DNA from 4 places in the Pseudoalteromonas sp. SD03 genome. Region 2 is predicted to be linked to each of the others. Evidence: predicted binding sites of a transcription regulator. Region 2 holds the regulator's gene; each other region holds the start of a gene.
The links. Region 2 encodes sigma-54, which starts transcription at its own class of promoters, with help from an activator protein. Its sites were predicted from a motif close to GTTGGCACGNNNNTNGNNT; they were not measured.
Positions count from the first base shown of each region.

Region 1: ABZP26_RS12105 (flagellar basal body rod protein FlgF) is a predicted target of sigma-54. The motif match lies at 2,095-2,113, and genes of this name have one in related genera.
Region 3: pdsR (proteobacterial dedicated sortase system response regulator) is a predicted target of sigma-54. The motif match lies at 3,425-3,443, and genes of this name have one in related genera.
Region 4: ABZP26_RS03165 (DUF2726 domain-containing protein) is a predicted target of sigma-54. The motif match lies at 4,306-4,324, and genes of this name have one in related genera.

Region 1 is NZ_CP162514.1:2,580,913-2,586,858, forward strand. Features, by position in the region: gene flgH (flagellar basal body L-ring protein FlgH) at 1-491, opposite strand, end outside; gene flgG (flagellar basal-body rod protein FlgG) at 506-1,294, opposite strand; gene ABZP26_RS12105 (flagellar basal body rod protein FlgF) at 1,316-2,059, opposite strand; gene flgE (flagellar hook protein FlgE) at 2,193-3,515, opposite strand; gene ABZP26_RS12115 (flagellar hook assembly protein FlgD) at 3,574-4,251, opposite strand; gene flgC (flagellar basal body rod protein FlgC) at 4,265-4,696, opposite strand; gene flgB (flagellar basal body rod protein FlgB) at 4,699-5,109, opposite strand; gene ABZP26_RS12130 (protein-glutamate O-methyltransferase CheR) at 5,239-5,946, opposite strand, start outside.
Region 2 is NZ_CP162514.1:453,706-459,651, reverse strand. Features, by position in the region: gene kdsC (3-deoxy-manno-octulosonate-8-phosphatase KdsC) at 1-243, shown strand, start outside; gene lptC (LPS export ABC transporter periplasmic protein LptC) at 240-794, shown strand; gene lptA (lipopolysaccharide transport periplasmic protein LptA) at 784-1,323, shown strand; gene lptB (LPS export ABC transporter ATP-binding protein) at 1,320-2,045, shown strand; gene ABZP26_RS02175 (RNA polymerase factor sigma-54) at 2,380-3,879, shown strand; gene hpf (ribosome hibernation promoting factor) at 3,906-4,193, shown strand; gene ptsN (PTS IIA-like nitrogen regulatory protein PtsN) at 4,198-4,650, shown strand; gene rapZ (RNase adapter RapZ) at 4,670-5,512, shown strand; gene ABZP26_RS02155 (HPr family phosphocarrier protein) at 5,531-5,803, shown strand; gene mgtE (magnesium transporter) at 5,943-5,946, shown strand, end outside.
Region 3 is NZ_CP162514.1:2,740,359-2,746,304, reverse strand. Features, by position in the region: gene ABZP26_RS12855 (multifunctional CCA addition/repair protein) at 1-111, shown strand, start outside; gene ABZP26_RS12850 (hypothetical protein) at 130-285, opposite strand; gene pdsS (proteobacterial dedicated sortase system histidine kinase) at 418-2,553, opposite strand; gene pdsR (proteobacterial dedicated sortase system response regulator) at 2,547-3,242, opposite strand; gene pdsO (sortase-associated OmpA-like protein PdsO) at 3,470-4,195, shown strand; gene ABZP26_RS12830 (marine proteobacterial sortase target protein) at 4,221-5,946, shown strand, end outside.
Region 4 is NZ_CP162514.1:667,192-673,137, forward strand. Features, by position in the region: gene ABZP26_RS03145 (peptidoglycan DD-metalloendopeptidase family protein) at 1-160, opposite strand, end outside; gene tyrS (tyrosine--tRNA ligase) at 651-1,850, shown strand; gene ABZP26_RS03155 (cobalamin biosynthesis protein) at 1,890-2,852, opposite strand; gene mtnN (5'-methylthioadenosine/S-adenosylhomocysteine nucleosidase) at 2,853-3,560, opposite strand; gene ABZP26_RS03165 (DUF2726 domain-containing protein) at 3,670-4,266, opposite strand; gene folE2 (GTP cyclohydrolase FolE2) at 4,369-5,289, opposite strand; gene arcB (aerobic respiration two-component sensor histidine kinase ArcB) at 5,497-5,946, shown strand, end outside.

The sequences.
Region 1 (5,946 bases), 1.4 Mb from region 2:
GTTAGCCATTTTTCACCGCGAATCACTAAATTACCATTTGGTAATACTCGCATCACGTTAACCGAAATATCGCCAACTAGGCTGTTTGATTGATTTGATTTTGAGTCACCTTTAAACGACGCATCACTACCAACCCCAAATTGAATACTATCGCCACCAATATTAACCGGTAAACCACCTAAACCAATAACAGGATCGAGGCTAGCATCTGTTTGTTTATCTGTTTCTGTTTTAGCCGCTTTTGTGGCTTGGGTTGACTCTTGCAATTTAACAGTAATGATATCGCCTGTTCTAAGTGCTTTCTTATCGGCATATAAGTCATTCGATAACTGAGTACTGAATAAAGAGCCAGTTGCTACCACTGGCTCCATATTAGGCTCAGGATACATAGGTGCATAGTAGGGATCGTCCTGCACTACTTCATTATTTTGTGTAGATACACAACCGCTTAACAGTAAAGTCCCTACTGCAAATAACATGATATTACGCATACAATCCCCCAAGACTATAATTGTTGATTGATGTAGCTCATCATTTCATCAACCGCTGAAATTACCTTTGAGTTCATTTCGTAAACTCGCTGAGTTTCAATCAAATTAACCAACTCTTCGGTCACATTTACATTTGATGTTTCAAGTGAACCTTGAATAATTGTACCTAAGCCCTCAACCCCCGGGTTACCTTGAACAGGTGCACCACTTACTGCAGTTTCGGTATAAAGGTTTTGCCCTATAGGCTCAAGGCCCGACGGATTGATAAAATCACTAATAGTAATTTGACCAATAACCACGTTTTCGGCTTGACCTTTAATGCGAACTGACACTTCACCATCTTGAGATACGGTGATTGACTGTGCATCATCAGGCACATTCATTTCAGGCTGAACAACGTAACCGGCACCCGAAGTTACAACTCGCCCCTCACCGTCGGTGGTAAACTGACCGTTACGCGAATAGGCAATATTGCCATCAGGCTGTAAAACCTCAAAAAATCCAGGACCAGAAATCATCCAATCTAATGAATTTTCAGTGGTGAGCATGTTACCTTGGGAAAAGTTTTTCTGATTAGCGACCACTTTCGTACCCGCGCCCAACATTAAGCCTGACGGCATTTCGGTGTCTTGCGATGAGCGACCGCCTGGTTGATTAATATTTTGGTAGAGTAAGTCTTCAAAAATAGCGCGGCTTTTTTTGTAACCCACTGTACTGGCATTCGCTAAGTTATTTGATATAACCGATATATCTGTTTGTTGAGCGTCAAGCCCTGTTTTACTTATCCATAATGCTGGATTCATAATAATATCCTCACGTTATAGTTAAACGATGCGCATCAGCTGTTCTTGACGTTCGTCAATCTCTTCAGCTGTTTTCATCAGTTTTACTTGTAATTCAAATTGGCGTTGATGACTGATCATATCGACCATTTCATGCACAGGATTTACATTCGATTTTTCTAATGTGCCGCCTAATACTTGTACATTGGCTGATGTTTCAACTATTTGGCCTGGTTTAGCTCTAAATAAGCCATCGTTACCCTTCTCGAGTGTAGCGTTGTTTGCATCAACTACTTTTAGCCGATCAACTTCTTCTAAAAAGTTAGCCGGTGCACCTTGAGGGCGAACTTGAATAGTGCCATCTTTGCTAAATTCAATTTTTTCAATCGGTACAGGTAATATGACTGGCCCACCTTCGCCAATAACTTGACGACCGTCGCTGGTAGTCAACATTCCTTCAGCCGTTATATTTAACGAACCCACTTTTGTATAGGCTTCATTACCAGAGGCATCCTGAACACTCAGCCATGCGTTATCACTCATAGCAATATCAAGGCTGCGACCTGTTTCGACAACACCGCCCGATGTCATGTTTGATCCTGGGCGCTCCTGCATAGCAAAAACACGAGTCGGCAAACCTTCACCGAAAGCCTGCATTGACCGTGCTTGCGCAAAATCAGATTTAAATCCAGTGGTATTCGCATTTGCCAAATTATTGGCTTTAAGAGCAAGCCCTTGCATGCTTTGTTTAGCGCCAGATGCCGCTATGTAGACCATTTTATCCATAACATCGACTCATTAAGAAATCTATGTATGAGTAAATGCAATATAAGTGCCAAATTAAATTTAAGTGTGAATAAGATTTTAGGAGAGGAATAAAAAAGGCTGCACTAAGCAGCCTTAGTAAATCAAAATATGATTATCTGATCTGAAGGATGTTCTGTTGAATAGTTGAGTTAACCTCAAGCGCACGAGAGTTTGCTTGGAAGTTACGCTGCGCACTAATCAAATCAACCAGCTCATTGGTTAAGTTTACGTTAGACTGCTCAAGAGCTGACGAATTAATGTTGCCTAGTGTGCCTGAACCTGGCTCACCCGCAATTGGTTCCCCCGAGGTCAAACTTTTTTTCCATGAAGTGTCACCTACTTGCTGCAAACCTTGTGAGTTTGAAAAGCGCACCATGGCAACTTGACCTAAGTAAGTTGAATCACCATTACTGTAAGATGCAACAACTTTTCCATCTGTACCAATATCAATACCCGCTAAGCGACCTACTGTCGCACCATCTTGCTCTAGTGCTTTCACCTCAAAGCGACTCGCATATTGAGTAGGCGTTCTATTTGCAGTACCGGCCTCATCGCGCCAATTAATCGCAATATCATCAAATTGGGCGCCATTAGATAAAATACCCGATAAATTAGTTCCGGTTAAATTAACATCAGTAAAGGTTGGACCAACATTTGGAGCACCATTAGTCGTTGCAGGCAAACCGCTAGCATCAAACCCAAAGGTACTTAGCGGGCTTGGTGTTGCTGTCGCGGCACCAGTTGCATCAAAGGGAGTTTTATCAAGCGTACCATGTACTTGCCATTCATTAGGCGCTGTTTTTACAAAAAAGAATTGTAGAACATGTGGCTCACCAAGTGAGTCATACATTGTGGTCGATGTCGAAGAGTTATAAGTAGTACTGTCTGTTGCATCAAAAGGGACAGCTATTACATCTTCTCGAGAATCGACGTTAAATGATGTATAAACGTTTGAAGTAGAGCGCGGAGAGCCCGAAGAATCTGGTATTTGTAAAGCAGATGAAGTACTAAGACTTACAGAGGTCGTATCACCACTAACTTCATCAACTGGGAAGCTTTGTAAAAAATTACCTTTAGCATCTACAACAAAGTTATCTTTATTAAGCTTAAATGCACCCGCACGCGTGTAGGTAAAGTCTTGTGCGCCTAAGTCTTGACTGGTAGCAAAATACCCCTCACCTGTGATCGCTAAATCCAGTGAATTATTAGTAAACTGCAGCGAGCCCTGATGAAACTGCTGGGCAACCATAGTGGTTTGTACACCATCACCATTTTTCGTTTTACCGGCGCTAAATACTGATGATGCGTATACATCAGCAAATTCAGCGCGAGACTCTTTAAAGCCCGTGGTATTTACGTTGGCAATATTATTGGCGGTAACATCTAAATCTTTTTGTGCGGCAGCAAGGCCTGTTAATGCAATATTGAAGCTCATAATTAACCTCTAACCTAAAAAATATTTAGCCTATTGGCTAAAAAATACATAAAATCTATTACGCGATTTCTGCGACATCAGTCAGCCTAACCGCACCTTCTTTGGTATTAATAATAATGCCGCTTGAGCCATTAATATTAACACTCTCAATATTTTTGAATGAGGCAATTGGTAAGCTAGAGAATTCGCCATCCGTACTGCCTTCAGCTTTAACATTGTATTCACCAGGAGGAAGTCGTTCACCCGCTTCGTTTTTACCATCCCATGCAAAGCGAACCGCACCTGCAGGCTGCGTGCCTAAATCAATAGTTTTAACTAATTGCCCTGATGCATCTTCAATACGAAGCGTTAAATTGTCTACCGGCTTTTCAGCAACAATCGCTCCCTTTACCTCACCCGACTCATTAAGCTCAAGTGTGTCAGACTCCAGCAGCGCTTGCTTACCAACCAGTGTTGATGCTTGCAATGCTGAATTTGATGTCATCGACGCAGCTAAAGACTCAAAGTTAGAGTTTAAATTTGAGATCCCTTCAGCCATAGTAAAGTTTGTCATTTGTGCAATCATCTGATCGTTATCAGCTGGTTTGCTGGGATCTTGATATGACAACTGCTGTGTTAACAACGAAAAGAAATCTTCTTGGGTTAACGCATCACTCTCTTCTTTTTTTGGCACTTGCTTATCTTGCCAACGTAAAGAGTCCATGTAGGATGAAGAAGTACTAATATCGTTACTCATGAGCTACCCTCAGTTACCGCTGACCTAACAGCAGTGTTTTACTTAACATTTGCTTAGCTGCATCAGCAACTTGAACATTTGTCTGATAAGAGCGAGAAGCAGAAATCATATTTGCCATCTCCTCAACAACATTCACGTTGGGTTTGTAAATATATCCATTTTCATCCGCACTCGGGTGATTTGGGTTATATTCGATTTGTAGTGGTTTATTACTTTCAACCACTCCTAACACTTTTACACCAACGGCAGAGCCCTGTGGGTTGCTTGCTGACGCTGACGCTTTTGTTAGCTCCGCAGCAAATACAGGTTGTCGCGCTCGGTACGTCTCATTTTGTGAAGAGCTAATTGTATTGGCATTAGAGATATTACTTGCCGTGGTATTTAATCGCACGTTTTGCGCGCTCATACCAGAACCAGCAATATCAAACACATTATATAAACTCATAATTAGGCTCCTTGACTACCGAGGGCTTTTTTCAGGCCTTTAAATTTACCATTAAGAAACTGGACACTGGCCTGATACTCCATAGCATTCTGTGTATACAAGTTCCGTTCCACTTGTATATCAACAGAGTTGCCATCACCTGTATCTGTTTGATTTGGCGTACGAAATAGTTCATTACTACCTACACTACGGGTACCACCGGCAATGTGTTTTTCATTGGTTCTTACCATGGTATTGCCGCTTAGTTGGTTGGACTTTGCCGTTTTTAATGCTGAGGCAAAGTCGATATCTTTTGCTTTATAGCCGGGCGTATCAGCATTTGCGATATTAGTAGCGAGCATTTCTGCTCTTTGCGAACGGATCAACATCGCATGCGGATGCACGCCTAATGCTTTATCAAAACTGATAGCCATAACTACCTCCAAAAAATTGACTCAGTACCGATAAAGCAATAAATGAGCCAGCAGTGAAAATAGTGATGATAAAAACAAAAAACGACGCAATAGGCGTCGTTTAGAGGAGGGATAATATATTAATGAAGGTCATTTCTTTTGATAAATGATACCAGGGTTACAACGCACCATATCAAAGTCAGTACTTAAACCAGACATAGACTCCGACGCACCTAAAAATAAATACCCCTTAGGGTTAAGTGCTTGAGAGAATTGTGCAATTATTTTGGCTTTCACCTCAGGTGAAAAGTAAATTAAAACATTACGGCAAAATATAATATCGAACTTACCCATTAAAGCGTACGAATCGAGCAAATTTAAATGCCTAAAGCTCACTTGCTTTTTCAATGAATCAACCACTTGTGCCATACCATTGCCGCTGTCTTTAAAAAACTTTTTACGACGTTCAGCAGAGAGTCCGCGAGCCAATGCCAATGCATCATATTCAGCATGTTTACACATATCAAGCATGGTATTTGATATATCTGTACCAATTATTTGTGCACCCATTTTTAAAACACCAGGGCTGCTGGATTGAAACTCAGCAACCGACATCGCTATTGAGTAGGGTTCTTGTCCTGATGAGCTCGCCGCAGACCATATTTTTAATGGCCTATTTAACGTTTTAAACTCAGGGAATAATCTGGTTTTAAGTAACTCAAACGGATACTGATCTCTAAACCACAATGTCTCATTGGTTGTCATGGCATCAACAACGGCTGCGCGCAACTGGCGCTCATGCACACCGAGAGTTTTACTTACCAATTCAGACAACGATTCAACATTAAATCGAGACAT
Region 2 (5,946 bases):
TTAAAACAAAAATTAGCGCTTAGCGATGAGCAAATTGCTTATATAGGTGATGATGGCCCAGACATGCCAGTAATGGAGCAAGTCGGTTTTGCGGTAGCCGTAAACGATGCTCATCCACTTATTAAACGTTTATCACATTATGTAACCCAACTGCCCGGCGGTTTTGGTGCGGTAAGAGAGCTGACAGACTTACTTATGCTCGAAAATAACAAGCCACTAACTAGCCAAGGAACGAGTTCATGAATGTAGCGCGCATTATACTGAGCGTTTTATTCATAAGCTGTATGGTTTGGCTCTGGTATCCTTATTTTACTAAGGTTGATATAACTGCAAGCGAAGAAACACAAGTTATTGCTAAGCCTGATTATACCGCTATTGAGCTAAAACAAACGGCTTATAATGAACAAGGTAAAGTGAGCCATAAGGTAACTGCGGTAAAAATGGAGTTGTATCAACAACTCGGTTTTACCTTTTTTGAAAAGCCTATATTCACTTTATACAACGAGCAGCAAACATGGCGTATTAACGCCGATGAAGCCACACTCTACGACGACCGTCAACTGGTGTTAGAGGGTAATGTAACCGCTCAAAATTTAGTAGATAACGCCATGATCGATACGATCACCGCCCAGACCATCAATGTTGATATAAAACTATTAACCATGCAATCACAGCAGCCTGTCGTTATTACAGGACCTAATTTAAAAATCACAGGTAAAGGCCTTGAGGCCGATTTAAAAACCGAGGTGATTAAACTTATTAACCATACGCGAACCCTATATTATGACCAATAACCTATTTAAAATTTTAATTGTTCCCTCACTATTAATTGCTTTTAACAGTAATGGCGCTGAACCTGCTGAAGCCCCCGCTGCAAATCAAATTTCAATTAGTGCAGATAAGCAAGAAGGTCAATTAAAAGAAAACGTAGGCATTTTTGAGAAAAATGTTGAAATTATTCATGGTAATCGCCGTATCACAGCTGACCGTTTAGAAGTGCATAAACGCGATGACCTAGGCGATAACAAACAGTTATTAATTGCCACAGGCAGCCCTGCATATTTTGAAGAAACACAAGCTGATGGCACCATAATGAGCGCCAGTGCTAATGAAGTGCGTTACGATGTGTCGCTGCGTTTTTTAACCTTAATCGGCGATGCAAGCATTGCTCAAGCAGGTCAAAAAATAACAGCTAAAAGTATCACTTACGATATCGAGCAGCAGTTAATTAGCGCAGAAAAAGACGAAAACTCAACAGACCGTGTACACACTATTTTAGTCCCTGTTGAAAATAAAAAAGAAGATGATAAAGGCCAACCATGAGCACATTAAAAGCAGAGCTATTAGCTAAAAGCTACAAAGGTCGTGAAGTTGTAAAAAACGTTGGCCTAGAGGTTGAAGCTGGCAGTATTGTGGGGTTACTTGGCCCTAATGGTGCAGGTAAAACCACCACTTTTTATATGATTGTAGGCCTTGTGCCTAGCGATAAAGGCAAAATATCAATTGATGATAAAGATATTACTTTATTACCGATGCACAGCCGAGCGCGTTTAGGGATTGGTTATTTACCGCAAGAGTCGTCTATTTTTAGAAAGCTGACTGTTTATCAAAACTTAATGGCTATCTTAGAAACACGTAAAGAATTAAATAAACAACAACGCGAAGATACCTTAAATAATTTACTTGATGAATTTAGCATTCAGCATATCCGCGATAGTCAAGGTATGGCTTTATCAGGTGGTGAACGTCGCCGCGTTGAAATTGCTCGCGCGTTAGCAGCAAACCCTAAATTTATCCTTTTAGACGAACCCTTTGCGGGGGTTGATCCTATCTCAGTATTAGATATTAAAAAGATTATAGAGCATCTTAAAAACCGAGGAATTGGCGTACTTATCACAGATCACAACGTACGCGAAACTCTTGATGTTTGTGAAAAAGCCTACATAGTTTCTCATGGGGAGTTAATTGCATCAGGCACTCCAGAATATGTATTAAACGATAAAACAGTACGCGATGTTTATTTAGGCGAGCAGTTCAAGCTCTAATATGTGTGTTATTACACTAAGCATCTGCTAAGATTAATTATACTTAGGTCTGTTGACCTTTCAAGGTTGAATTTGCAGCAGTCTGTTTGGTATTTAGGCAAGGCAGAGCCTATGTGGTGTGGTATTCCCCATAAATAGGCGATAACGCAGCATCAATGCCAAACAGGCGCTGCCCTTCGGGTTCTGCCTAGGGACGATTTACTCTTTGTTGCTCGGTTTTGACTTAGCCCACTAGGTTACAAACCTCGCGCCGCAATTAAACCGCCCCTAGTTTGAACAAATTTTAATCCGTAAAGGTCAACAGACCGTAATTTAAAAGGATTGTTAGAGATACATGAGGCAATCATTACAGCTGCGCATGGGCCAGCAACTTACAATGACTCCACAGTTGCAACAAGCAATTCGCTTATTGCAACTCAGTACATTGGATCTCCAGCAAGAAATTCAAGAAGCGCTCGATAGCAACCCCTTGCTTGAAGTTGAAGAACACGATTACAGCGAAGACACTGCAGGTAAAAACGAACAAAAAGCCGATAACGATGACTTAACGCTAAGTGCCTCAGCTGACGATAAACCTAGCGAGTATGAGCAAGATAGCGGCGAAGCAATGACCAAAGACACCATTAGCGATGATATGGCTATGGATGTTACTTGGGATGAATATATGAGCGCTGCGCCTGCCTCTTCATCGGGCCCAATGCCAGAAGATGAATCTATTTATCAAGGCTCTTCGACTGAAACGCTGCATGAGTATTTAATGTGGCAACTTCAACTGACGCCGTTTAGTCCTACCGATGAAGCGATAGCTATTGCAATTGTAGAAGCTGTGGACGATTCAGGGATTCTAACCCTTAGCTGTGAAGAAATATTAGAAAGCTTTAACCAAGAAAACGACGGCGAAGATGAAGTTGAACTTGACGAAATAGAAGCGGTACTAAAGCGTATTCAACTATTTGATCCAGTGGGAATAGCCGCGCGTAGTTTACAAGAGTGCTTGTGTATTCAGCTAAATCAATTTGATAAAGACACACCTTTTTTAAACGAAACAAAAATGATCTTAACCGATCATATTGATTTACTTGCTGCACGTGACTATCGCACGTTAATGAAAAAAACAAAGCTTAAAGAAGATGAGCTAAAAGAAATCATGACGTTGATTCATACGCTCAGCCCAAAACCGGCAGACACTATTGTCAGAGAAGAGTCTGAATACGTTATTCCTGATGTGTCGGTTAAAAAAGTTAAAGGTCGTTGGGTAGTTGAATTAAACCCAGATAGCATGCCTAAGATCAGAGTAAATAGCCAATATGCAGCTATGTCGCGTACGGTTAAATCAAGTGGTGATAGCCAATTTATTCGCTCGCACTTACAAGAGGCTAAATGGTTTATAAAAAGCTTAGAAAGTAGAAATGACACGCTACTTAAAGTAACCAACTGTATTGTGCAGCAGCAACAGGCCTTTTTTGAACACGGTCCTGAGGCTATGAAGCCTATGGTGCTTAACGATGTGGCTGAAATGGTGGAAATGCATGAGTCGACTATATCGCGTGTTACTACGCAAAAATACATGCATACACCACGTGGCATTTTTGAGCTTAAATATTTCTTTTCAAGCCATGTAAGTACTGAAAATGGTGGCGAATGTTCATCAACAGCAATACGTGCATTAATTAAAAAATTAATCGCTGCAGAAAACTCAGCTAAACCATTGAGTGATAGTAAAATTGCAGATATATTGGCAGAGCAAGGAATTAAAGTAGCGAGGAGAACCATTGCAAAATATCGCGAATCTCTAGCTATTCCCCCGTCTAATCAACGTAAAAGTTTGATTTAAGGCGTACAACAAAGAGGAAAATGTTTATGCAACTGAATTTAACTGGTCGCCATGTAGATATTACCGACTCGCTTAGAGACTACGTAAATAGTAAATTTTCGAAGTTACAGAGGCACACTGATCACATAACGAATGTGCACGTTATTCTCGATGTAGAAAAACTAAACCAAAAAGCTGAAGCAACCGTTCATGTTAGTGGCGCTGAGATTTTTGCCTCTACTGAGCATCAAGATATGTATGCCGCTATAGACTCGCTCATTGACAAGCTAGATCGTCAAGTAATTAAACACAAAGAGAAACTTGCTCGACACTAACACTATGAAACTAAGCTCACTTATCTGTCAGGACTGCAGTAAAGCTGCGGTCCTTTTTAATAGTAAAAAAAGAATTTTAGAATTTATCAGTGAATTGGCTCACAATAAGCTGCCCTATTTAACACAACAAGATATTCTTAATGCATTAACTGCAAGAGAAAAGCTTGGAAGTACAGGCATTGGCCGAGGCATTGCTATTCCACATGGTCGCATGAGTGGTGCTCAAGAGCCCCTTGCTTTGATTTTAGTGAGCGAAACAGCTATTAATTTTGATGCGATTGATAACCGACCGGTTGACATTTTTGTCGCGTTAATTGTTCCCGATGGCGATAATCAGCAGCATTTGAAGACGCTAGCCACGATTGCTGATAAGCTCAATGATAAAGAATTTTGTAAACAGTTACGCGCCGCCAAATCGGATAGCGAACTATATCAGGTTATCGTCAGTCAATCGTAGTAACAAAGAAAGGTGATAAATGGAATTAATAATTATAAGCGGTCGTTCAGGGTCAGGTAAATCTGTGGCGTTACGCGTTGTGGAAGACTTAGGTTATTATTGTGTAGACAATATTCCTCTTAATTTATTACCATCATTAGTGCGCAGTGTTTCCGACAGTTATAATAAAATTGCCGTGAGTGTTGATGTACGTAACCTACCTAAAGAGCAACAGCAGTTTAATGAAATCATTGAATATTTACCTGGTTTTACTAAACCAACGGTATTTTATTTAGACAGTGACGATCAAACATTAATAAAACGTTTTTCAGAAACGCGACGTCTCCACCCTTTATCTATTGATTCTTTGCCGCTTGATTTAGCCATAAAAAAAGAAAAACAACTGCTTGATGTATTGATTAATCGTGCTGATTATATGATTGATACCACAGATTTAAGTGTGCATCAGCTTGCTGAGTCTATTCGTGAAAAAATACTCGGAAAAAAAGATAAACAACTGATCATTACCTTTGAGTCATTTGGTTTTAAACACGGCATCCCTAAAGAAGCAGATTACGTATTCGATGCCCGCTTTTTACCAAACCCGCATTGGGAGCCTGAACTTAAGCCACTTACAGGGCTGGACCAACCAGTAAAAGACTACCTAGCAAGTCACAGTATAGTGCAAAAATTTACATGGCAAATTCAAACATTTGTGCAAACATGGTTGCCGCATTTAGAACGAAATAACCGCAGCTACTTAACCATTGCAATTGGCTGTACTGGTGGGCAACACCGCTCTGTTTATTTAGCGCAAACCATTGGTGAAAGCTTTGCAATGAGCCATCCTAATGTAAAAATTCGCCACCGAGAACAAGAATAAAGCTTGCGAGAAGATGTCATGCGCTTAGAAAATACATTTTTAATAAAAAACAAATTAGGATTACACGCTAGAGCGGCGACAGTATTAGCTCAGCTTTCTGTGCAATTTGATGCCACAATCACTTTATTTCAAGATGACAAACAGGCCGCTGGCGATAGCGTGCTGGCACTTATGTTGCTCGAAAGTAGCCAAGGCAAAGAAGTTAAGGTGGTATGCGAAGGCCCCGACGCTGAGCCTGCACTTAGCGCAATAGGTGAACTAATTGACCAACGATTTAATGAGCAAGAATAAAAAAGTTCATTATTAACTCATCATCCTAAGCTTAGGTTAATAGTGGTTGAGGTAGTTTGCTCACATAAAGTAAGATAAACTAAAATTGAATAGCATTTATACCCTTCCAGCATGTAATACAATTTAATTAAGGACGCCAATGC
Region 3 (5,946 bases), 1.2 Mb from region 2:
CAGATAGTGCAAGATGCGCTTAAAAGCGGTAAAAAAGGCCCTGAAATAGGCGAAACGGTCAAACAGGCAGAAATAGACTGTATTAAAGCGTTTTTACAGCTTAATGGCTAACTTGTAAGGTTTGTGTCGTTAAGCACTACGAGCTAAAGCCTCAGCTTGCATGGCTTGTTTATTACTTACCTTGTGCTTTTTAGTCGCGCCCTGTTGAGCATGGTTATTGGCTGCATTAGGACGATATAAATCGAGAATAAACTCTATTTCTTCGGGTTCTAGTAACTCTTTCATTTTGACTCCTCCTAGGTGAGTAGACTAAGACTGAGCGAATGAATTAAAAGTGAATCGTTACACTTGAGTGTGAATTAAATTGTAACTGCAAAGCTTTAAAATAAAGCGGTTTATAATTAAACCGCTTTTTGTTTAATTATTTAAAGGCAGGTTCACGGTAAACACCACACCGTTGCCTTGCTCATTATTGTGTGCTGTTACTGTACCGTTATGGTAATCACACACCAGCCTGACAATATAAAGTCCTAAACCTAAATGCGGTTGTTGCTGCATTTGCTGGCTGCGCACCGATACCATAGAGTCAAAAATATGTTCAGTAAGTCCGTCAGGCAATAAAGTACCTGTATTACTTACCGTTAATGTTGCTTTGTTTTCGCTTTGCTTCAGACTGACTTCAATCGCGGTGTTGGCTTCACTAAATTCCAAGGCATTATTTATTAGCTTATCGAGTAGTTGGGCTATAAATTCGGGAGCGCCTATCATGGGTAATTCACCTTGGTGTATATCCAATGTAAATAACTGTTTAGGGTAAGTTAGCTGGTAGCCTTGCATGCAGCCATTGATCACCTTTTGCAAATCAAACGGCTCAGACTCATTACTTTGAATGCTTTGCTCAAGTCGGGTTGCTTCACTCATGGTGGTAATTATTTTTCCTAAACGCTCAACTCCTTCACTGGCACGCTCAAGATATTTTTGACTCAGTTCACTTTGCTGCAAGCTTTGTAAGTTCTCAAGTGATGAACGTACAACAGCAACCGGCGTGCGCAGCTCATGAGATAAGCGCGACGACATATTTTCTAAATAATCGGTATACCCTCCAAGTCGGCTCACTATATTTGAAAAGCTACGCGATAAATCGCCTATTTCGTCATTGGCATCGCTGTAATTTATATAGCCTGTTATCCGCCCTTGTGCATCAATGGCTTGCTCTGCTGTATCGCGTAGTCGCCTAATACGACTTGATATACGTGAGGCAAAAAAGAACAAAGTGACTGTGCCAATTAACATGACCGCTAAAATCACATTAAATAGTTTTTCCAGCGATTTATTACGCAGTGTGCGCACGCCATTGGTGGTTTCTTCAGCTATAACTGCGCCAATAACCTTATCCTCAATCCAAATAGGATACGCGGCCGATAATATTACCGCTTTGTTATCGGGGGTGAGTCGCCAAGACGAGGCCGGTTGGCCTTTGAGTGCTTTGGCTAAATGAGTGCCTTGCATTGAGGCGACATCGTGTAGGGTGTCTATAAACTCATCTTCGGGACGGGTTAAAATTTTATAGTACAAAGGATGCAAATAGGTCTGTTCAAAGCGCTGCCATGCGGTTTTTGGCGCTTGATTTTTTAGCCCATCAGCCCATACGCCATCGGCATTTTGAATACTGCCCGATTGCGCTAAAACACGGTGATGATTATCGACCACCCAAATGCGACTGCCGCTGTGGCCCATGCCTTTTAATATACGGTTTATTTCAGGGGAGGGCACCAGTACTGAGCCTAAATCATTTGGGTTATTTAAGTTGGATGTAGACATGATATTAGGTGTTTGGCTTGGCTGTTTACTATCAACATCAGCAATGGCAAACCCCAGTTTATTGCCAAGCATACTCAAAGGAAAGCGCAGCTCAAGGTTGTAACCTGTTTCAGTTTTTTTAAAGAAACCCTGAATTTTAGTAAAAGGCATTTTACTGTAGGCATCAAATGCGTTGACCCAGCCATCTTGGCGCGGAGCAATAATATAAGTATTAAATTGTCCATCAGGATTTTTTAGGCCAATTTTTATGTAATCGTTATTGGTAATGCTGAGGCTATTTTTAGCACGGTAAACTAAAGCATCATCTGTGACTTTAAATACTGCATATAAGTAATTATCAAACTTACCCACCATGTGGCTAAATGATAAGTCGCGCAGTTGATGGTTATCATTGGCTGTTTGTAAGTAGCGTTTATCATAAAGCCAAAACAGCGATTGATAAGCGTCCCAGTCGTTGAGTTTGCCATCGAGCTGAATCGGGCTTTTTAAATTATAAGCATAGAGATCGCGGCCTTTTACCACCTGATCTAAAAAGTTGGTTTGTTCGTCAAATAAAGCGGGGCGTTCATGCAGGGCCGTGGCCAGTGCGCGTGTAGTGCCTACCAACGTTTTTTCTTGGCCTTGGCGTAAAAACTTTTCCATTTCCCATACATATTCGTAGCCAAGCCATGGCAACAAAAACAAAAAGCACGAAAGTAGGATAAATTTACTGCGTAGGCCAAATCTCAGCATGTGGGTTGCTCCCACCTATAGCCCATGCCATACACGGTATCTATACAGTCAAACTGGCTATCGAGTGCTATAAACTTTTTACGAATACGTTTTACATGCGAGGTAATGGTGCTGTCATCTACATAAATTTTAGCATCACTCATTAAATCGTTACGGCTTTTAACGTGCCCTGGTCGCTGAGCGAGTGAATGCAGCATCCAAAATTCAGTCACGGTTAAATCAACTAATTGGTGTTGCCAAAGCACCTGCATACGTTGCGTGTCGAGTGTTAGTTGGCCGCGTGTTATCAGTGCGTTAGCATCGGCGGGTTGCTCTAATGCTTCCATACGGCGAAATAGCGCGCCAATACGCGCAGCTAAATGGGCTAAGCTAATGTCTTTGGTTAAGTAGTCGTCGGCGCCCATGCGCAGGCCACATACGGTGTCTATTTCGCTGTCGCGAGCGGTTAAAAAAATAATTGGTAAGGTTTTAGACAGTGAACGCAGTGTCTGGCACAGTAAAAAGCCGCCATCTATTTCATGGCCTAAACCAATATCAACAATGGCTAAATCGGGAAGCGCTTCTTTAAAGGCCGCTTCTGCTTGAGGGCGGTTTTCATAACCACTCACCTGATAGCCTTGAGCGCTCAGCATTTCTATGTAGTTTTCGCGGATTGCGTTTTCATCTTCAATGATAGCTATTTTTTTCATTTTTTAATTACTCATATTGACTTAGGCGCACTATAGCGAAGTTTTTGCGCTAAGTACGGTTAAAAACACAATTGCCATTTTTTTGCCACAATTGCTCAGCAGTTTGCCATTTTTGATCCCCTTTGTTGCCACTTCATGCTGTTTTAATACAACTATTGAAATTACAGATACAACGCAAGTGCCAACCAATAGCTTGCCAACCCATTACCAATAGTAAGGAATAAATCATGAAGAAAACATTAATCGCACTCACACTCGTTAGTACTTTTTGCGCTCCTGCTTTTGCCGCGGATACTCCATCGAAAGAAGCAAAAAAGGAAACCATAGTCGGCCTAAGCACAGGTGCCATTATCGGTGGCGTTGTTGGTGGGCCTATTGGCGCGTTTGTAGGCGCATTTGCTGGTGGTTTGATTGGCGATGCCAAGGTGGCTGAGCAAACCATTGCTGAGCAGCAGCAAGCTTTAACTGTAATGGCAGAGAAAACCAACGACTACCAACATGTTCTTAATCATAACAGCCACTTAGAAGCGCAACTTGAGCTACTGGCTCAGCAAAATGAGCAACTAACGCAATCACAGCTTAATAATTTATTGGCGATGACAGTGCAATTTAAAACAGGCTCTAGCGATATTGCTCCTCATTTTGCCAAGCAGCTTGATCAATTAGTTGCGTTATTAAAAAGCCAACCGCAACTCGCGCTTGATTTGAGTGGCTTTGCCGATCAGCGTGGTGAAGAACAAGCAAACTTATTACTTTCAAAAGCCAGAGTAAACGCCGTACAAAGTTACTTAATTAAACAGGGGGTTAGCCATACACGCTTAAGCGCACAAGCATTTGGCGAGCAGCAAAGCATAGCAAACAGTAACACCCTTGAAGATAACTTTTTTGATAGACGCGTTACCCTCACTACCCGTGCGTTAAATCAGTCAAGTAATCAAACAGCAAGCAATTAACAGCGTGCGTTCGAGGGAGTGATTTATGTTGAGTAAACCCACCAAAGTGCTTACCAAGGTAAGCCTTTTTATTTTTATTATTATCGTGCTTTTGGCCAGCTTTAAAAGCCATGCACAGTCGCCAAAACTATCCTTGTTTGATAGCCAAGGAGTGGCGGTTAATCCTGGGGTTATTTTAAAAAGCGATGCAAAAATGACCCTAACAGGACTAATTAATCATGTTGTAGTAACGCAGCACTACATAAATGAAAATCCTTTTGCAGTAAATGCACGTTATGTTTTTCCTTTACCCGATGAAAGTGCTGTGCAAGCAATGACCATGCGTATTGGTGAGCGAGTGATTCACGGTAAAATAGCAAAAAAACACCAAGCAGAAAAACAGTATCAAGCTGCCAAGCAAGCAGGGAAGCAGGCCTCTTTGGTTCGTCAGCAGCGTGCAAATATGTTTATTACAAATGTGACGAATATAGGGCCTGGTGAAGAGATTGTTATAACGCTTGAATATCAAGAGATTATTGATTACCAGCATGGAACCTTTGCGATTCATTTTCCAACCACAATAACGCCACGGTATCATGCAACAACAGGGAAACTGAACGAAGAGCAAGATAAGCGTACGGTAAAAAGTGATCATACATCTTCGTTTACTCCACAAGGATGGTTAAGCCCTATTTATACAAAGCAAACCAATGAGGCGGCTAATGCCAGCGATTTAAGCTTAACAATTAACATGGATATAGGCTTAGAATTGGTTGATATAAACGCTAAGTACCATCAGGTAAATATTGAAAACTCTGCGTTTGGGCAATACAGCATTGTGCTAAAACCACAGCAAGCAATAAATAAAGACTTTGTACTGGAGTTTAAGCCACTACAAAAAGCGCAAGCTCAAGCCGCACTTTTTACTCAGCAAGCAAAAAATGGTGAGCAGTTTGCGTTAGCAATGTTAATGCCGCCAAGCGATCAGTTTACCCAGTCTGAGCGTTTGCCGCGTGAAATGGTGTTTGTGGTTGATACCTCGGGCTCTATGCATGGGCAGTCTATGGAGCAAGCTAAAAAAGCATTGTTTTACGCACTCTCGTTACTTGATAGTGATGATAGCTTTAATATTATTGGCTTTAATAATCAGGTTACTGCCATGAGTGATACCCCTTTAGTTGCTAGTGACTTTAATTTACGCCGTGCAAGGCGCTTTATTTATAACTTGCAAGCCGACGGTGGTACTGAAATACAAGGTGCGCTTGATGCCGTACTGAATGGTGCGCAGTTTGAGGGTTTTGTACGCCAAGTGGTGTTTTTAACCGATGGTAGCGTGAGTAACGAAGATGAGTTATTTAAAAGTATTGCGCGCACTTTAGGTGACAGCCGCTTATTTACCTTCGGCATTGGTAGCGCACCTAATCGCTTTTTTATGCGCCGCGCTGCTGATATAGGTAAGGGGTCTTATACCTTTATTGGTAGCACCTTTGATGTGCAGCCAAAAATGCAGCAGTTGTTTGATAAACTCGCTCATCCGGCGATGACTAATTTAGCGTTAACAAATACAAATGGAGACAGCTTAGATTTTTGGCCCTCCCCATTACCGGATCTGTATTTTGCTGAGCCTATTATGGTGGCTATTAAATTAGATAATACCGATACAATTACTTTTACTGGGCAAACAACGCATGGTGAGTTTAAGGTTAAGCTTAATTCGCAAGCAAGCTCAAAAGCCACAGGAATTGATAAGCTCTGGGCACGTCAAAAAATAA
Region 4 (5,946 bases), 210 kb from region 2:
GTAATTCATAGCGCTTACCAATTTCTAGTGTGTTTTCACTATTGTCTTTGGATGCAGTGGCTTTTTCAGAAGGAAGAAAGGCTAAGGCAACAATAGCAGAAACCAAACCTAGAATAAGCATTTTGTGTTTTTTGGGGAGCGTGTTAACCACGTGAACCATAACGTGCCTTTTTCTGCTGTCAAGATAATAAATAGGTTATATTGCAGGATATAACGAATAATCTGTGAATACTAGTATTTTGTAGATTTAAACTCGAGTTAAATTAGGCTAAAATCATAGGGTATTCAGGCTGTTTGTGTTTAAAGTTGAACTGTTACACTATTTTATATTCTTGGATACTTTGCTTTTTCATCATAATGTTAAATTAGCTTATAAAACGGTTTAATTACGAGAAGTGATTAATTTGTAAACTGTTTTTAGTTTGTGATAAACACTTTTGGCGTATTATTAATCGCTCGTTTATATCCCCTTTTAGAACGTACACCCTGCATTTTAGTTGGTGCTGCGATTAGTTAAAAAAGTTGTTCTAATTAGGTGGAAATTTGTTATGTTAGCTAAATAGTTTTATTTGCTTTGTGATAACGCGCTAGCAATAAACCGTGAGCATATTACACCCCTTCGTTGTCAGAATTTTTTGGAGTAACACACAGTGGATTTACAAACCGCTCTAGCAGAGATAAAACGCGGTGCAGAAGAGATATTAATTGAAGATGAGTTGGTTGAAAAATTAAAGTCGGGGAAAAAGCTAAAAATTAAAGCTGGTTTTGATCCTACGGCTCCAGATTTACACCTAGGTCACACTGTACTCATTAATAAAATGAAAACCTTTCAAGATTTAGGTCATGAGGTTATTTTTTTAATTGGTGATTTTACCGGTATGATTGGTGATCCAACGGGCAAAAATGTGACCCGTAAACCACTTACACGTGATGACGTGCTTGCCAACGCCGAAACCTATAAAGAGCAGGTGTTCAAAATTTTAGACCCGGCTAAAACAACCGTCGCTTTTAACTCTACATGGATGGAGAAATTAGGCGCTGCGGGGATGATAAAATTAGCCGCGCGTCAAACTGTGGCGCGTATGCTTGAGCGTGATGATTTTAAAAAGCGCTATGCTGGCGGTCAATCGATTGCGATTCATGAGTTTTTGTATCCACTGGTGCAAGGCTGGGATTCAGTCGCATTAGAGTCAGATGTTGAGCTAGGCGGCACCGATCAGCGTTTTAACCTATTAATGGGTCGTGAGCTGCAAAAAGATGAAGGTCAAAAACCACAAACAGTATTAATGATGCCTTTACTTGAGGGAACTGACGGCGTTCAGAAAATGTCGAAGTCACTCGGTAATTATATTGGTATTACTGATACGCCTTCAGATATGTTCGGTAAAATCATGTCAATTAGTGACGTACTCATGTGGCGTTACTACGATTTGCTAAGTAGCCTTTCTATTGAGCAAATTGCAGCGCAAAAACAGCGTGTAGAGCAGGGCACTAACCCGCGCGATATTAAAATTGAATTAGCTAAAGAGCTAATTGCGCGTTTTCACAGTGAAGCTGATGCGCAAGCTGCTCATGATGACTTCATCCAGCGTTTTCAGAAAAAAGCCTTGCCAGATGAAATCCCTGAGCTGACAGTTAATATTGATGAAGAGTCAATTTTAATCGCTAACTTACTTAAAGAAGCGGGCTTAGTGGCGAGTACCTCAGAGGCCATGAGGATGATCAAACAAGGTGCTGTAAAGCTTAACGGCGAAGACAAAATTACAGATACCAAATTGGAAATTGCAAAAGGCACAACGGCTATTTATCAAGTAGGTAAACGCAAATTTGCAAATATCACCGTAGCTTAAAACTTCGGACATTATAAAAACCAGCTACGGCTGGTTTTTTTATGTGAACTTAAAAACGAGAACAGCCTTAATAACTTCAACGCTAATAATAATCAGAAGCCAAAAAAAGCGAGTTTGGTTAAGTGTATTGAGTAGTTGTGGTACGTCATCGGCGTTGGGAAGACGCTCTACACCGACACGCATTTTATTAAAACGCTGTGTATTATAAATAGCAGGCCCACCAAGTTGTACCCCCAAAGATGCAGAACATACACTAAGTAACCAGCCTGTATTGGTTTGATAGAAGTGTCGGCCATAATGCTTAATATAATGCATGCTTTTTTTACTGGTCTTTAGTGAGGCAATTGTCAGCGCGAGTAAACGTATGGGAATGTACTCAACAATAAAAAGAACCAGTTTAAGCGGCATCAAAAAAGAGCTGTTAGGGGCTATATCACTTCGCCACGCCTGTTGAATTAAAGTGATTAAACGATAGGCGAGAGCGGCGACGGGGCCCAATACTAAAAATATGAAAATTACCACAAAGTAATGACGCGCCGTTCTAAGTATGACACTTTCCATAATGGCTTTAATGATCCCGGGGCTTGAAAGTGCATTAACTTCACGGGCTACTAGTGGCTTTAATAATTCGCGTGCTGTCGATTTTTGACTTTTTTTGACTAGCCTAGCTATGCGTATCGCTTTTTTATTCAGGCTACTGTTTTCTAGGCATAAATATAAAATAAGACCTGATAACAGCTCGGGGTAAAAGGCAAACTGAAGCAGTAAAACTACAATAATAAGCACAGTACTAAGTATAAGCGTACTTGCCATTGAGGCTGCTAAATAATGATATTGCTTGGTGTCTGTTTTTTTATAAATACGCTGGCTTATAGCGCTAAAAATAGCAGAGAGTATGTGGTTAGGATGATACCAACTTACTAAAGGTAAAAAGCGCTCAGCAAGGAGCGCACAAATAAATGCAATAAAGTCCAAATGATTTTGAACAATATTATTGAGCATTTACAGCGTAACCGCCGTTAATTTCTCAAGTAAAGCTACGACCATTTTTGATGAATTTATAGAGGCTGTTTCTAAGTATTCTTCAAATGATTGCGGCGACTCTTTGCCTGCAATATCAGACATTGAGCGAATAACAACAAATGGTGTATTAAGTGCAAAACACGTTTGCGCAATTGATGCACCTTCCATCTCTACTGCTAGCATTGTAGGGAAGTCACTGCGTGCTTTTTCAATACGAACAGGGTCGCACATAAACGAGTCGCCAGTGCAAATTAAACCAACAAGGGTTTTTACTTCACTAATTTGTGCAATTGTTTGCTCGGCTGCTTCTACAAGTTTAGGGTGAGCAGTAAAACCTGCTGGCATTTGTGGTACTTGGCCAATTTCGTAACCAAACGCTGTTACATCAACATCGTGATGACGTACTTCAGATGAAATTACTACATCGCCAACGTTTAGTGATGGGTCGAATCCACCGGCAGAGCCTGTGTTAATAACACAATCTGGATTGAAGTTATCGATAAGTAATGTGGTTGCGATTGTCGAAGCGACTTTACCTATACCTGATTGCACTAAAGTGACGGTATTGCCTGCAAGCTCGCCTGTGTAAAAAGTAAAACCAGCCTTGGTTAAAACTTGTGAATTTTGCATCGCCTCGCGCAAAATTTTAACTTCTGGCTCCATTGCGCCAATAATACCAACATTCATAGTGTTAAATTCCTGAGTTTGAATACGGTGATTATACTGCAAAAAATAACGTGGGGTAAAACAAACAAAAATGCGAGCTTAAAAAGCCCGCACTTTATAAACTTATTGATTATATTTCAGCAAGGGCTGTTGATTGTGCCTTTGCTTGAGAAGGAGATAGTACCGCCGGTTTATGAACTCTAGCACGCGTAGGTCGTGAAGGTTTAGATGCCGCTGGCTTACCTAATTTAAACATAATTGCATCGCGTACTTCGCTTGGGCGGTAGCCTGCCTTCACTTTCATACGAATATGTGGAATACCTGCGGCTTCCAATGCGCCATTAACAAACCAGTCGCGCTGTGCTTTGTGGCCATCTTTATTGGCGTTATTAACTAAGTCAACCGCAGCCACTATGGTCATTTTTTCTTTATCTACTAAAACAAAGTCGAGCTGCTTATTTTTTGCTTTAGCCATTGCCGCACGTTTAGATTTAACAGACAGGCCTTGTTTACAGTCAATCACATCGATTAGTTTAACGCGACTAACAATTTTATATTGATCGCCAACAGCGCGCTCTAATAAATTCAGAAACGCCCCTTCTACTTGGGTAAATACACTTTGCTTACGAGTAAAAGGATAAGGGTTTCCGCCGTCATCATTAAATTTTGACGCAACGATAGATGCCCCAACAACTAGCACTAATATTAATAATAAAGCGAATTCCATACGGTAACTCCATAACAACAAATTGACACTGCTTTTCTAAAGCAATTTATGTGCCCAAATAGTTGTTATGGTTGTTTTATTAAGGAAGGGGGATGAGCACTATTATGCTTTATAACCGCCTTCAATACCTTTTACGGCAATCGCAACTGCATCATGAGCATGTAAAGACTCATAATGGTTAATTTGCAGGAAGTAATCGGTAAACTCTTTTGACTCTAACGTCGTTTTAATTTTTCGTGCTGCGTCTTCACAAAACATTAAATTTTGACCGTTTAAGCGAGCAAACTCTTGTTCGTCTTCACGTTTTACCGCAGCTTGTACTGGTGTTTTTAGCTCATCTTCTAGTAAGTTTATTAAGTTAACCACATCAAACTGTTCAATGTTATTTGCTAATTTAACTTTAACATTAGCAATTGAACGCTGTGAATGCGGGGTTGCTACAATGCCTTGAGTTGTTCCAAGCCACTCTAAAACTTCTGATTGAGTGAGTGTTTCTTGAGAAAACTTTTCGCTGAATGCGTTTTGAATTAATTGGCGAGCCAGTGCTGCAGAGCAGGGGCAAGTTGATGAATAAGTCACATCAACGCTGAGCTCAAAACTAATAACGCCTTGATTTATAGTGCTGGTAAGTACAATGGGATAGCTTTTCCAACCTGCTTTACCACTAAGTAATGACTTACGGCGTAGCGGCAGTTCAAATTTAAATTCAATGTGTGCTTTATCACTTAAGCCTTCATGACTGGTGATAAAGGTATCTAAGGCTTGTGCTAAGGTTTGTGGATTGACCTGTTGCTCAGTTGAGAGGTGATCCAACGCTAAAAATAGTCGCGACATATGAATGCCTTTAGCATCTTCTTTGTGTAAATTAACAAAGGCGCGTGCTTTTGCATTAACGGTAACTGGAGCTAAATCAAGAGATTCAAAAATAAAAGGCAGCTCTATATCGCCCATACCTACCCAGTCTAATTTACCTGTTTGTAATGCGGCAGCCGTGTTAGCAATATCTGGCATAGTTTTTTGCATGATACGTTACTCGTTATTTGCAATATTTAAAACGCCGCATTTTACACTAAATAAAGATTTGCTGAAATGCAGCAAATAACACCAAACATGAAATTTTATTGTTTTTGTCGCACAACATGAAAATAGCTGATAGAAAATGCTAAAATTAGCCTTTAACCTTGAAAGGTCAACAGACCCTAAGCATTTAGCTAAGAGAAAAACTGATATATGACTGATTCTTCTTTGAACCCGTGGGTTCGAGTTCTTTCCAGTTCAATAACTCGTTTTGGTGAGTTTAAAACTGCTGCTATTTGCTATGCATTATTACTAACAATATCGCTGGTTTTATCAAGTATGTTTTATTACGTCGCCATAGGCGAAGTAAACTTGGTTGATATACTGGCCGTAGTATTTTTTACCTCGGTTGTTTCTCCTTTAGTTATCAGCATATTATTAAACTCTATTCGGCAACTTGATGCCTCTTATGCTTATTTAGATAGTGCCACAAAACAAGAGAAGCTTTTAAATCAAACCCTCAAAGACAATATTAACCGCTTAAATATTGAAATTGACGAACGTAAAATGGCTTTTCATGCCAAACATCGAGCAATAGAAGAGCTCAGGCGTGAAATTGCAGAGCGTAAAAAAACACAACAAGAACTCGCACAGCAAGGCATG